4 regions of the Lysinibacillus sp. NPDC097868 genome follow, and region 2 is predicted to be linked to each of the others. Evidence: riboswitches for the same ligand, from Rfam matches in the RefSeq annotation. Region 2 holds a riboswitch; each other region holds the start of a gene.
What was found. Region 2 has a riboswitch for thiamine pyrophosphate ahead of thiC (phosphomethylpyrimidine synthase ThiC). Riboswitches for the same ligand answer to the same signal wherever they lie in the genome.

Region 1 (3,522 bases), on a different contig from region 2:
TGAGTGTCGACAAAAGGCATCAAGAATTTAAATACTTGGTGTCTTTTGTCATTTTTTCTTTCGATATTTATAATATCGAATTACTCTTCCGATGTGTTCAGTTGATTGAAGCGGAAGGCGGCGACTCCTGCGGGAACGCACAACACGTAAGACGCAACAGACCGCGCGCCAGCGAGGGTTGCGGCTTACGGTGTGCCCGCGGAATGCGACGCCCGTAGCGGAAATCAATTGTAGTTTTCATTTCTATTTAAAAAGAAGATAGCCATGAGGCATCGGTATTATTTTGGTACATTCTATTTTTTCCCTTTTGGTGGTCACAAAATTGAATTTCTTTAACCCACTTGTTCAGTTGATTGGAGCGGAGGGCGGCGACTCCTGCGGGAACGCACAACACGTAAGACGCAACAGACCGCGCGCCAGCGAGGGTTGCGGCTTACGGTGTGCCCGCGGAATGCGACGCCCGTAGCGGAAATCAATTGTATTATTCAGAGGAAAAACAATGTCTTCGTTCCGATGACCAGGTCATTCATCTACGACTATAATCCAATAGCCAAGCAATATTTCTTTATGATAGACTGTAATAATGTTTCAATAGAAAAAAGGGGGGGATTCAATGACCCAGCAGAAGTCAAACAAGGCGGCTTTGTATATTTTAATGTTTAATATGTTTATCGCTATGGGGAGCATCGGAATTATTATTCCTGTTATGCCAAAGTATTTACATATATTTGGTGCAGCAGGACAAGTTCTTGGCATGTTAATTGCAACGTTCGCCTTTGCACAATTCATTTTTTCTCCAATTGCTGGGAATCTTTCGGATCGATATGGTCGAAAAAACTTGATTGTTTTTGGTCTGATTGTAACTGGTATTGGGCAAATTTCGTTCGGGCTATCTACAGACGTATGGATGCTTTTTGTTGCTCGTTTCTTAGGAGGTTTAGGTTCTGCCTTTGTAGCACCTCCAATTATGGCGTTTGTAGCAGATATCACAACGTATGAAGAACGAGGTAAAGGAATGGGCATGTTAGGTGCCGCTATGTCTCTTGGTTTTATGATTGGACCAGGTATTGGTGGATTCTTATCTAAAGTTAGTTTGCATTTCCCATTCTTTATGGCTGGAGGAGCTGCTATTATTGCCTCTATCCTTTCATTGTTGTTATTACCTTCTACAAAACCAAGTGCAGCTCAAAAAGCACAAAAGCAAGATAATCTTGTGAGGCAGATGGCACGTTCAGTCCAAATGCCATACTTTGTCATGTTGATTATTATGCTTGTGTTCTCGTTCGGCATCGCCAATTTCCAAACAACATTATCATTATTTGTGACAGACAAATTTAACTACACACCTACCGATATTGCGATAATTTTAACTGTAGGTGGTGCATTTGGTGTTGTTGTGCAGATGTTCATCATCACACCACTCTTTAAGCGCTTTGGGGAAATGAAAGTTGTATTAGTCAATTTATTTATTGCTGCTGTAGCTATTTTCCTAATATTATTTGTTTCTGGCTTTGCACTTATTTTAGTTGTCGCAACGATTTTCTCCACGGCAACAACACTTATTCGCCCAGCCGTCAACACACTGATTTCTAAACTTGCTGGCAATGAACAAGGTTTAGCCGCTGGACTTACCAATGCCTATATGAGTCTTGGAAATATGATTGGTCCTGCACTTGCGGGTCTTTTATTCGATTGGAATATGAACAGTCCGTATATATTTGGAGCAATTATTTTAATGACATGTTTCTTAGTAGCGCTCATTTGGACATTGAAAAAGGCGCCGCATCTTATGCAGCCTGATACAAATTAGTCCATTGACAATTATTTGTAATATGGTACATTTATTATCGAAAAATTAAATCGTTTAACACCACTAGGGGAGTCTTTACAAGGCTGAGACGTATATGCTCATATACGGACCCTTTGAACCTGATCTAGTTCACACTAGCGGAGGGAAGTGGCGACGCTTGCTTTCATGTAATTTAAAAATGCAAGGCCGCTTCCTTTCGTGACAAGGAAGCGGCTTTTTTGTATTCATTTGACAGTGCTATCGGAAATTTCGGGACCTATCGGCGATTTCTAGCATTTTACCGGCGGTTCACTTTGTTCTATCGGCGATTCATCGCACAAAACTAAAAGGAGTAACTATCATGTCTATTCGAAAACTAACTACTATGGCTTTATTAGTAGCTATTGCAGTAGCAGGCTCTACTTTTGTCTCCATTCCAACTGGCATTGCTCGTGCTTATCCTGTACAACATGCGATCAATGTCATCTGTGCCATTCTATTAGGTCCTATGCCTTCTATCATCGTTGCTATAGTTACAGCATTGATTCGTATATTAACAGGCACAGGCTCTCTTTTAGCGATTCCTGGAAGCGTCATCGGTGCGGCATGTGCAGCCTTTGCTTATAAATACAGTCGCAACAACTGGCTAGCTGGTGTTGGTGAAGTATTTGGCACAGGTATTATGGCCTCATTAGTCGCTGTACCATATGCGCAATTATTAATGGGAACATCCGTAGGTGCATTATTTTTTATGCCTGCATTTTTGACATCTAGTTTAATTGGAGCATTTCTTGGTATTATGATTGCTAGCAGTCTACGGAAAACCACATCGCATATGCTTATTACGAAGTAACTTTGTTTATACAAAAACGATGGCACATGCTTTTAGCAATGTGCCATCGTTTTTTTGATTAAGAGCGTTTTTTCATTCCTTTTAATAGCTGTGCAACGTTCGTGTCCTCCGCCTGTACGGTTGCTTCTTCTACAGACTTTTCTTTTTGCTTATGCCTTGTTATAAAGCTCCATCCAAAGCGTCGAATCGTAATATCTACGAAGAATAATAGCATCCCCGTTAATAGTAACCATGTTGCAATATTTTGGCGCTCTGCTCCTTTGTTAGTGAACTTACGGAACACGTCTTGTGGTTCTTTCAAGACAGAGCCACCAGTTCGCTTCGTTAGTTGCTCGACAAGTGTCTCATTCACAGGACGTAATTCATATTCTGCACTGTACGGTACGCTTAGACCAGCCTGATAAATGGCCTGCTCTTCGTCAGCAATACGGAAAAAAATCAACCCTGGTTTAGCTTTGACAACTGCACGTACTTGCGAGGCAGAAATCGTTTCAAGCTGCAAATCAAGCTCCTCGCCAGATTCATCGACAGCGACAATATCTAAAAATGCAGCTTCATTTGTCGGGTCCGTGATGATAAATGAGCCATCTGTATCAAGACGTACATCATAGGCTACATCATTATAACTTGGTAGCATTTGCGAAATGATTGTTTGCCAAAATGATCCCCATTCTTGCCACCTTGCCCAGTCACCAGCCCATTTCCCTGTCGAATCTGATGTGAAAGCAAAAGTTTTACCAAGTCCATATTGCCATTGTGCCAATACAGGGTCTTCCTTCTCGCTTTCAGCTATCACAGCAGCTCCCTGCTTCGCTGTCGTGCCAATATATGCATTCATTTGTGGCACACCATTTGCAAAGAGTGCATTCCATCCAGCTGC
Region 2 (3,522 bases):
TGAGGCTGCTCGTGCAGGAGAGCATGGGAAAGGCTTTGCGGTAGTAGCGGAAGAAGTCCGTAAACTAGCGGAACAGTCTAAAAACGAAACAGAAGTTATTAAGAAAACGGTGACTAGCATTCTAGAAGACGCGAAGCAAACAGTGTCTGTTATTGCTTCAAATGCAGATTTGATGCAAGCTCAAAATGAATCAGTGCAAAATACAGAGCTAGCTTTTAAAAATAATAATGAGCTTTCTCATTCTATTGCAACGGCAATTAATGACCTATTGTCAAATCTTTCACAAATGTTAGAGCAAAAAGATCAGGCAGTTACAGCGATTCAAAGTATTTCTGCCGTTTCAGAGGAAACTGCAGCATCTGCTGAACAAGTAAGTGCATCTGCTGTGGATCAACAGGCAGAAATGCAAAAGGTTGCAGAATCAATTAATAATATGAACCAAATTTCTAAAGAGCTACAAGAAGTCGTGAATCGATTTAAACTTGCATAATTAAGCTAGGGCATTTTTATGGCTAATTATATTATCGTAGATTTCAGGAATCGCCACTAAATCCTTGAGAATCGCCGATAAACCAGAGGAAATCGCCGGTAAAACCTCTTGATTTCCTTTGTAGACACGTTGAGACTGTCCTTTTCCAAGGACAGTCTCTTTTTATGTAAACAGTTGAGCGGGGAGGGGCATTGACCCAGTTTGGGAACAGTTTTACTATAGAAAGATGAAAGGGGGTCTCCTCCATGATGTATCTGGGTATGATTTTCTTTAAAATTGTTGCCCCTATTTTGGTGTTGCTTGTACTTGGGGCGTTTTTACAAAGGAAATTTCAATTTAATTTAAAAGCACTATCCCAGCTTATTACATACTGTTTTATGCCAGCAGCTGTGTTTGTAAATTTATATGAAACGAGTGTGGAACTATCGGTGCTTGGTGAAGTGGCGTTATTTATTGTGCTCTTTATTGGGAGTCAAATGGTGCTTAGTCATTTTATAGCGAAGGGGCTAGGTTTAAAGAAAACAGAAGCAGCGGTATTTAAAAATAGTGTTGTACTCATTAACTCTGGTAACTATGGCATTCCGGTGGCACAAATGATTTTTGTGACACAGCCAATTGGGGTGGCCATTCAAGTTATTCTCGTTATTTTTCAAAATGTAACGACCTATACATATGGTTTATATAATTTAATTTCTTCAACTAAATCAGGTATGGCTATTGTGAAGGATTTCCTGAAAATGCCGATTATTCATGCGCTCATTATAGGTGTGGCAATGAATTTCTGTAATATTGGCATTCCTCAATTTATCCGTATTCCAATTGACCACGTTGCTGATGGGTTTATCGCTGTTGCTCTTATTACGCTCGGTGCGCAACTATCTCAGCTTGAAATTAAATCAATGTTTAATAGAACGGTGTTTGTTAGCTGTTTTACACGACTTGTAGTAGGTCCAGCTGTTGCATTGTTGATAATTTTTGTCCTCGGCTTAGATGGCGTTGTGGCCCAATCGCTCTTTATTGCGAGTGCATTCCCAACTTCACGTAATAGCTCGAGTCTAGCCCTAGAATATGATTTAGGATCAGAAACCGCTGCACAAACGGTGCTTTTTTCAACCATTGTTAGCTGTATTACAGTAACAATCGTAATTTATATGGCAGAAATACTATTTACTTAATGACTTCCATCTATTAGGAATATCTGTTACACTAGCATCAAACTGAATAGCTTAACTAGGGGAGTCTGATGAGTCGGGCTGAGAGGGAAACGCATTGAGGTTTCTTGACCCTTTGGACCTGATCTGGCTCATACCAGCGTGGGAAAGTTAATGAACTTCGCACTCCTTGAACTTTGCGATAAATGTAACCTTACATGTACAGCCGGATCCAATACTTTTTGGATTCGGCTTTTTATTTGTAATACTACTTGTTGGAGTGGGCTAGATTCGGTCCTTTTAATAATTTACGTAAAAGGGAGCGGAATAGTAAATGACAACAGTTAGCGAAAAAAACATGAACATTATGACAAGCTTTGACGGAAGTAAAAAAGTATATGTAGAAGGATCACGCCCAGATATATTAGTGCCAATGCGTGAAATTAAGCTAAGCCCCACAACGGGTAGCTTTGGTGAAGAGAATAATGCGCCTGTACGAGTTTATGATACGAGTGGACCTTATACGGATCCAACTTACAAAGTCGATATTACAAAGGGTTTACCAGCTTTGCGTAGTGCGTGGATGAAAGAACGGGGCGATGTAGAGGAATATGAGGGGCGTACCATTAAGCCAGAGGATAATGGGTTTCGTAATGCGGATGACCCGCGCATAAAGGAAAATGTTTTTCCAAAGCTTTCTCGCAAACCTTTACGTGCGAAAAATGGCCGTAATGTGACACAGCTGCATTATGCAAGACAAGGAATTATTACTCCAGAAATGGAATTTGTAGCGATTCGTGAAAATTTAAAACCAGAATTTGTGCGTGCAGAAATTGCTGCGGGGCGAGCTATAATGCCATCTAATATAAATCATCCGGAGGCGGAACCGATGATTATCGGCCGTAACTTCCATGTGAAAATTAACGCCAATATTGGAAATTCAGCTGTAACTTCATCCATCGCAGAGGAAGTTGAAAAAATGACATGGGCAACACGATGGGGTGCTGATAATATTATGGATTTATCTACTGGTAAGCACATTCATACAACCCGCGAATGGATTATTCGTAATGCTGCTGTGCCTGTTGGAACAGTGCCAATTTATCAGGCACTTGAAAAGGTAAATGGCGTTGCTGAGGATTTAACGTGGGAGGTGTATCGTGACACGCTAATCGAGCAAGCTGAACAAGGGGTTGATTACTTTACAATTCACGCAGGTGTGTTGCTGCGATATGTACCGCTTACAGCTAATCGTGTAACGGGCATTGTATCGCGTGGAGGCTCAATTATGGCACAGTGGTGTCTATTCCATCATCAAGAAAATTTCTTATATACTCATTTTGAAGAAATTTGTGAAATTATGAAAACGTATGATGTTGCCTTTTCGTTAGGGGATGGTTTACGTCCTGGTTCAATTGCCGATGCCAATGATGAGGCACAGTTCGCAGAGCTTGAAACGCTAGGGGAGTTAACACAAATTGCCTGGAAGCATGATGTACAAGTGATGGTAGAGGGACCTGGGCACGTGCCAATGCATCTTATTAAGGAAAATATGGACAAGCAATTAGAAGTTTGTAAAGAGGCACCATTTTATACATTGGGTCCTCTAACAACGGATATTGCACCTGGCTATGATCATATTACATCTGCTATTGGCGCTGCAATGATTGGCTGGTTTGGAACAGCCATGCTGTGCTATGTAACACCGAAGGAACATTTAGGGTTACCAAATCGAGAAGATGTACGTGTAGGTGTTATCACATATAAAATTGCAGCACATGCAGCGGATTTAGCTAAAGGTCATCCTGGTGCACAGCAGCGAGATGACGCTCTTTCGAAGGCTCGCTTTGAGTTTCGTTGGCGAGATCAATTTAATTTATC
Region 3 (3,522 bases), on a different contig from region 2:
TGCTGATGTGGGATCGCAAAAAATGGCGTTACAGGCAGCTTGGAACGAAATACAACAAAACTTACAAGCGACTAAGGAAGCAATAAATAAAGCATCAATGGCAGAAGAACTAGCTAAAACAGCATATGAGGAATTGCTAAATAAACTGAATGACAAGCGTGAACAGTTTTTAGTAAGCATGAAAGATGTTGGTTTTGCAACCTATGAAGACTATGCTGCTGCAAAGCGTAGCATTAGTCAAATTGATGATTTACGTAAAGAATGTCGTGATTATGCCTTACAACTACATTCCTTACAGCAACAAATTGAAGATGGAGCAAAGCATCTTGAAGGAAAAGAGAAGCAAAATCTAGCAGTATTAGAGGAAAAGCTTGAGATGCTCCGTGCCACATATGAGGAAGCATTTAAAACCTTACAACAGACGCAAAACTATGCAAAGGCATGTGCGGACTTTATTGATAAAGTAGAGGAAACGGCAAAGGAAATCCGTGTCCTTGAAAAAGAAGCAGGTCGTGTAAAAGAGCTTTACACAGTGTTGAATGGTCAAAATCCGAAAAAACTTTCCTTTGAGCGTTATATTCAAATCAATTATTTAGATAAAATTACCGCGGCTGCAAATATTCGTTTATTCCATTTATCGAATGGACAGTTTGAACTGCGCCGTTCAGATCGGTTAGAGAAACATGCAAAGCAAAGTGGGCTTGGGCTGGATGTCTATGATGCATATACAGATCAATTAAGAGATGTCAAAACATTATCTGGTGGAGAGAAGTTTAATGCATCGCTAAGTCTTGCATTAGGTATGGCCGATGTAATTCAAAGCTTCCAAGGCAATATTCGTATCGAAACAATGTTTATTGACGAGGGCTTCGGCTCATTGGATGAGGAAGCGTTAAATAAAGCGATTGATACGCTAATTGATTTACAAGACTCTGGAAGAATGATTGGTGTTATTTCACATGTGGCAGAGTTAAAGGCTGCAATGCCGGCAGTACTACACGTTGAAAAAACGTTGAGCGGACATAGTACAACCCATTTTGAAGTAAAATAAGTGCCAGTCACTCAAATAATTCTGAATTTTTATGGCACTGCCAGTAGGGTTAGACAAACAAAAGTGCCAGTCACTCAAACAATTTTACAAAGTAAAAACCCACAAAGTCTCCTGCGGCTTAAAGAATGCTGCGCCGCCGGAAAGCGAAGTGGGTTTTTACGTTATAGGAGCCTCTTGGCTATTATTTTTTGTGTGTCGTTACGTTTGGTGTAGTTCCTTTTTTTGCTGCGACCACTTTTTTGACAATCGGAATAACGATGGGCGCTAATTTTATAGCAGTTTTAACTACCTTTGATACTTTCATAAATACGACAGCTCCTTAGTACTAAATTTTAACGGATAACTCGTACAGCTTGAACAATATTCCAAATGACAATGCCTAATGAAACGAGTAAATAAATACCAAAAGATACAAACCATATGATAATAAATGTATTCCCATTAGAAGAAGGATCAAACGTGTTCAATGACATAGTAGAAAATATAAAGACGATAAAGAAAATGACACCAAAGACAAATGGTATTAAATGGGAAATAAGTGCTTTGATGGAGTGTCTTTTGACATCACTATCTTTTGATACAAAATAAACGATTAACGGAACGATAAATGGTGCAAAAAAAATACTGAGATAACTAAAGGCAGATAAAATTTTTTGGTTCTCCATAGTAGTCCCTCCTTTTTAATTATTTACGCATAGAAAACTCGAAAGTTTCAAAAAAATTAATGTTGAAAAGGTTGTAATTGCAAAAGTGTTTGCGTACAATGAGGGTGTTCAACAAAAAAATTAGATGTAACGACCACAAGGGGAGCTGATGATGTCAGCTGAGACTGGGCACGTAATGCCTTTACTCTTCGAACCTGTAAGTTAACGCTTGCGTAGGGATGTGGATAGAAACCGACACTTTTACGATGTGAGGCTCTGTCCTGGCATCGTTTTTTTATGCCGGATTGACATGCATCTCAAAATGATTTCTATTCCTGCTCTTGTATCCTACATCGGAACAAAGGAGAGAATAATAATATGGACAAAAAAAGATTACTCATGCTGGTGGAAATTGCAATTTTCGCAGCGGTAGGACTTGTACTCGATCAAGTTTCCTTTAAAGTATGGGCACAAGGTGGCTCAGTAAGCTTAGTAATGATACCAATCATCTTAATGGCATTTCGTTGGGGTCTCTTTGCTGGGCTAACAACAGGTTTACTGATTGGTGTTATGCAAACGATGTTTAACTCGTACATTGTGCATTGGCTTCAAGGATTACTAGATTACGGGGTAGCTTTTAAAGTAGTTGGAATAGCGGCAGTAGTACGCGGACCAGTATTTAAAGCGACAATAGCCTTAAACAAAAAGAAAATGGCCCTTTACATTGTAATCGGTACGGTATTAGCAGGCTTCCTACGTTATTTAGCTCATACAATTGCAGGTGCAGTATTTTTTGCAGAATATGCAGGTGAGCAAAACGCATGGATTTATTCAATCATATACAATGGAACATACATGCTTCCAGCAACAATTTTAACAGCAATTGTTGGTGTGCTATTATTTACAGCTGCGCCACAATTAATGCAGCGGAAATCTTAAACACTATAAGACTGTCCTAAAAGTGAAAATAGTATGCTAAGTGTTACTTAGTATGCTATTTTTTTATATAATTCAAGGTCTCCACATTAATTTGGTCGATTTTTTTAGTCGAAGAACTTCTAAAAAGGTCTGTTTTTTATTTGTATGGTACTTATGAAATAATGTTGGCATAGAATAATTAAAGCGTTTGGCGTTATGGACATATAAAGTTATGTTATATTAATGAATAGATATTAGATGAAAGGGACGTTAAAAATGATTGTAAAAACGCAAGAAGAAATTGAAGCCTTTAAAAAAATTGGTCGTATTTGTGCAGAAATTCGTGAGGCAATGAAGGCAGCTACAAAACCGGGTGTGACAACACTTGAATTAGATGAAATTGCAGGCAGCATGTTTGCTGAAGCAGGAGCTATTTCTGGTCCTAAAGGTGAATATGATTTCCCAGGATACACTTGTATTAGTGTCAATGAGGAGGTTGCCCATGGTATTCCAGGACAACGTGTTATACAAGAAGGGGATATTGTAAATATTGACGTATCCGGTTCTCTAAATGGCTATTTTGCAGATACAGGTATTTCATTTGTAGTAGGGGCAGGTTACGAGGATAAAGAAAAACTTTGCCGCGTAGCAAAAAGTGCCTTTGATCGCGCTATGACAAAAGTAAAAGCAGGTTCTAAATTAAACCAAATTGGGAAAGCTGTAGAGCGTGAAGCTTATGCAAATGATTTAACTGTTATTATGAATTTAACAGGTCATGGATTAGGTCGTTCATTGCATGATGAGCCAAACCATATTTTAAATTATTACGATGCTTGGGATTCAACAATTATGAAAGAAGGTATGGTGCTAGCAGTTGAGCCATTTATTTCTGCGAAAGCAGAACATATC
Region 4 (3,522 bases), on a different contig from region 2:
CCATCAGCATCTTTATAGGCACGGTCTCCAGTTATATACCAATCTCCGCGGAATTGTAGGTTTGTGCGTTCAGGATCTTGGAAATATTTTTTAAAGAGTGCAGGTGTTTCGCGATGCACTGCAATATCCCCAACAACACCTTCAGACACAGGATGTCCTAGGTCATCAATTATTTCTACTGTATTTCCTGGTGTCGGTTTACCCATTGAGCCGACGCGCGCTTCCATGCCAACCATTGTCCCAACAAGTAACGTATTTTCCGTTTGGCCGTAACCATCACGAACCTGTATATCAAACGTTTCTGAGAACACTTTTACAACTTCACTATTCAGTGGTTCACCCGCTGATACAGCTTGGCGAATCTCACTTAAATTATAGTCCTGTAAATTATTGAGTGTTGCCATAAAACGATACTCTGTCGGTGTACAACATAATACATTTACTTTAAATTTTTCAAGCAATGACAAATAAATTGATGCATCAAATTTGCCTTTATAAACAAAAGCTGTTGCACCGCTTCCTAAAGTTGCTAGGAACGGACTCCAAATCCATTTTTGCCAGCCAGGTGCCGCAGTAGCCCATACTATATCATTTTCTTGCACACCTAACCAATTCGGTGCTGTTGTCCGTAAATGAGCATAACCCCAGCTATGCGTATGAACAGCTGCCTTAGGATTGCCAGTTGTCCCACTTGTATAGGCTAAAAAAGCATTGTCTGTACTTTTTGTCGGTGTAGGATTCGTATAGTCTGTAGGATGCTGCTCCATTTTTTCAAGCAACGGCTGCCATGGTGCATGAGCATGTCCAATAACATATTGCAAAATACCATTTAAGTTTTTTACTTCGTCAAATTGCTCAATATATGGCTCGTAGGCAATTATTCCTTTTGCATTTGCATGTGTGATTCGATATTCAATATCCTTTGTACGTAACATTTCTGAACTAGGGATAATCGTTAAGCCCGCTTTCAAAGCCGCTATGTAGACGATATATGCCTCGACAGATCTTGGAACCATAACTAAAAGCACGTCGCCTTTTGTTAGTCCTTGCGAAGTAAATACATGGGCCGCCTGATTTGCTTTTTCAAGTAAAGTTGCATATGTAATGTGTTGAATTTCTTCGTGATTGTTATAAACAATTAATGCATTTTTAGTAGGGTCCTGAGCATACTTCTCAATCTCCTCAACAATGTTATACCATTCTGGTGCGATTAAATCCTGTCTTTTCATAATAACTTCCTCCTTATTGCTAGGTTTATTATAAAACTCATTTTTTATGATTTTCAATGGATGAACCTTATTTTAAGAAAGTCATGACAATTATCATGGTTTATTATATGGCATCAGTCACTGCTTTCCAGATAATGATAAAACGCTATTGAATACTGTGGATAGGTATGTTACATTTTGGACAACTAAAACTTCATGATTGCAGGGGGACTCTTAGTGAGTTGAGAAGGTAAAACCTGACCCTTTGAACCTGTTAGTTAATACTGACGTAGGGAGCAACACACATCTTATTATTGATGATAAGCTCTTTTTACGTGTATACTTTGCACGAAAAAGAGCTTTTTGCATGCTTACGTCCATCCAAAAAAGGAGGACTACGATGATTTTTCAAACTATTCGTAAAAAACAGCCACTCATTCATTGTATTACAAATTATGTTGTGGCAAATTTTCAAGCAAACGGCTTATTAGCAATTGGTGCTTCACCTGTAATGGCAGATGAATCTCTGGAAGTTGAGGAGATGGTATCGATTGCATCAGCCCTATTGATTAATATTGGCACACTCACTACCCGTACAAAAGAATCGATGTTACTTGCTGGAAAAAAGGCAAACGCGCTAGGTGTACCGGTTATTTTGGACCCAGTTGGTGTTGGAGCAACAAATTTACGTAAACAAACGGTACAGCAATTATTAGAAGCCGTTCATTTTGCTGTTATTCGCTGTAATATCGGTGAACTTGCCGCTATTGCTGATGTTCGTTGGCAACAAAAAGGAGTAGATAGTGGCAGCGGTTCCATTTCAGTTGAAGATAAAGCGAAAGAAATTTCTAAAAAATATAATTGTATCGTTATTGTAACTGGTGAAAAGGATTTTATAACTGATGGAGAGCATTCCAAATGGATTATTGGCGGACATTTTCGAATGACAGAAGTTACAGGAACTGGTTGTTTGTTAAGTGCCATTTGCTGTGCAGCTTATATTGCAGGCAATAAGCCATTTTCTCAGTTGTGCAATACATTAACGAGCTATAAAAAAGTTGCTGAACATGCCGCCTCATCTGCGCCATATAACGGTGATTTTGCAGTATCGGTCTTAAATGAGTTACACCGTTTATCGAAGGACGGTGAAAAATAATGCATATTGTAACAACAATAGCTGGCTCAGATAGTGGTGGTGGAGCTGGTATCCAAGCTGATTTAAAAACATTTCAGGAATTAGATGTATTCGGGACATCCGTTATAACTGCTTTAACAGCACAAAACACCTTAGGAGTGAACGGTGTGCTTCCAATTGAACATGCTTTTGTAAATAAACAACTTCATTCACTCCTAGATGATTTTCCAATTAGTGCAGTAAAAACAGGAATGCTTTTTTCCTCTGATATTATTTATACAATTGCAAGAGCTATATCTAATTTAAATATTCCCCTTATCGTTGATCCTGTGATGATTGCCAAAGGTGGCGAAAACTTATTACAACAAGAAGCAGTTGAAGCATTAAAAGAAGCTTTATTACCTCTTGCTACAATCGTAACGCCTAACATCCCAGAAGCAGAGACACTTACTGCTAGAAAAATACACAATTTATCAGACATTCAGCAAGCTGCACAATCATTATTAAAATTAGGTGTTCAATGTGTCATTATCAAAGGTGGACATTTACATGACGATAATTTTGCAACGGATTATGTATTTTTTGAAGATGGCGAAACATTTTCAATGCAATCTACTCGAATTACAACGAAAAACACGCACGGAACGGGATGTACATTTTCTGCTGCATTAACCGCTTTTATTGGTCGGAAAATGCCTTTAAAACAAGCAATTATTGAAGCCAAGAAATTTATTCAGCTAGCCATTAGCCATGATTTATCGATTGGAAATGGCAATGGACCAACGAATCATTTTGCTTACAAAAAGTTTCATGATACTTGCGAGGTGACCATACATGAAACGCAGTGACTTACAGCTTTATTTTATAATGGGTACAGCGAATGTGAAAAATAGACAACCTTTAGAAATACTTGAGGCAGCATTGCAAGCAGGCATTACGATGTTTCAATTTCGTGAAAAAGGACAATATGCATTGACGAATGAGCCCTACGAACATTTTGCACGTCAATGCCAAAATCTATGCAGGAAATACAACGTTCCCTTTATTGTGAATGATGATCTCGACCTTGCCCTAAAGCTCAATGCAGATGGGATTCACATTGGCCAAGATGATTATCCCATCTCACTAGTACGACAAAAAATTGGACAAATGATCCTTGGTGTTTCTGTCCATACAGCT

Region 1: it holds a riboswitch for thiamine pyrophosphate, as region 2 does, so the genes downstream of both, thiW (energy coupling factor transporter S component ThiW) here and thiC (phosphomethylpyrimidine synthase ThiC) in region 2, are expected to answer to the same signal.
Region 3: it holds a riboswitch for thiamine pyrophosphate, as region 2 does, so the genes downstream of both, thiT (energy-coupled thiamine transporter ThiT) here and thiC (phosphomethylpyrimidine synthase ThiC) in region 2, are expected to answer to the same signal.
Region 4: it holds a riboswitch for thiamine pyrophosphate, as region 2 does, so the genes downstream of both, thiM (hydroxyethylthiazole kinase) here and thiC (phosphomethylpyrimidine synthase ThiC) in region 2, are expected to answer to the same signal.

What each region holds. Positions count from the first base shown of each region.
Region 1 covers NZ_JBIWBS010000001.1:175,048-178,569, reverse strand. Annotated here, with positions in the region: gene ACIQXJ_RS00810 (MFS transporter) at 614-1,810, shown strand; TPP riboswitch at 1,866-1,973, shown strand; gene thiW (energy coupling factor transporter S component ThiW) at 2,151-2,642, shown strand; gene ACIQXJ_RS00800 (VWA domain-containing protein) at 2,701-3,522, opposite strand, start outside.
Region 2 covers NZ_JBIWBS010000007.1:94,482-98,003, forward strand. Annotated here, with positions in the region: gene ACIQXJ_RS22710 (methyl-accepting chemotaxis protein) at 1-490, shown strand, start outside; gene ACIQXJ_RS22715 (AEC family transporter) at 736-1,665, shown strand; TPP riboswitch at 1,713-1,827, shown strand; gene thiC (phosphomethylpyrimidine synthase ThiC) at 1,976-3,522, shown strand, end outside.
Region 3 covers NZ_JBIWBS010000006.1:92,281-95,802, forward strand. Annotated here, with positions in the region: gene ACIQXJ_RS22020 (AAA family ATPase) at 1-1,051, shown strand, start outside; gene ACIQXJ_RS22025 (hypothetical protein) at 1,233-1,355, opposite strand; gene ACIQXJ_RS22030 (magnetosome magnetite crystal formation protein family) at 1,384-1,716, opposite strand; TPP riboswitch at 1,845-1,952, shown strand; gene thiT (energy-coupled thiamine transporter ThiT) at 2,074-2,634, shown strand; gene map (type I methionyl aminopeptidase) at 2,890-3,522, shown strand, end outside.
Region 4 covers NZ_JBIWBS010000001.1:2,801,780-2,805,301, forward strand. Annotated here, with positions in the region: gene mbcS (acyl-CoA synthetase MbcS) at 1-1,229, opposite strand, end outside; TPP riboswitch at 1,423-1,521, shown strand; gene thiM (hydroxyethylthiazole kinase) at 1,609-2,364, shown strand; gene thiD (bifunctional hydroxymethylpyrimidine kinase/phosphomethylpyrimidine kinase) at 2,364-3,191, shown strand; gene thiE (thiamine phosphate synthase) at 3,178-3,522, shown strand, end outside.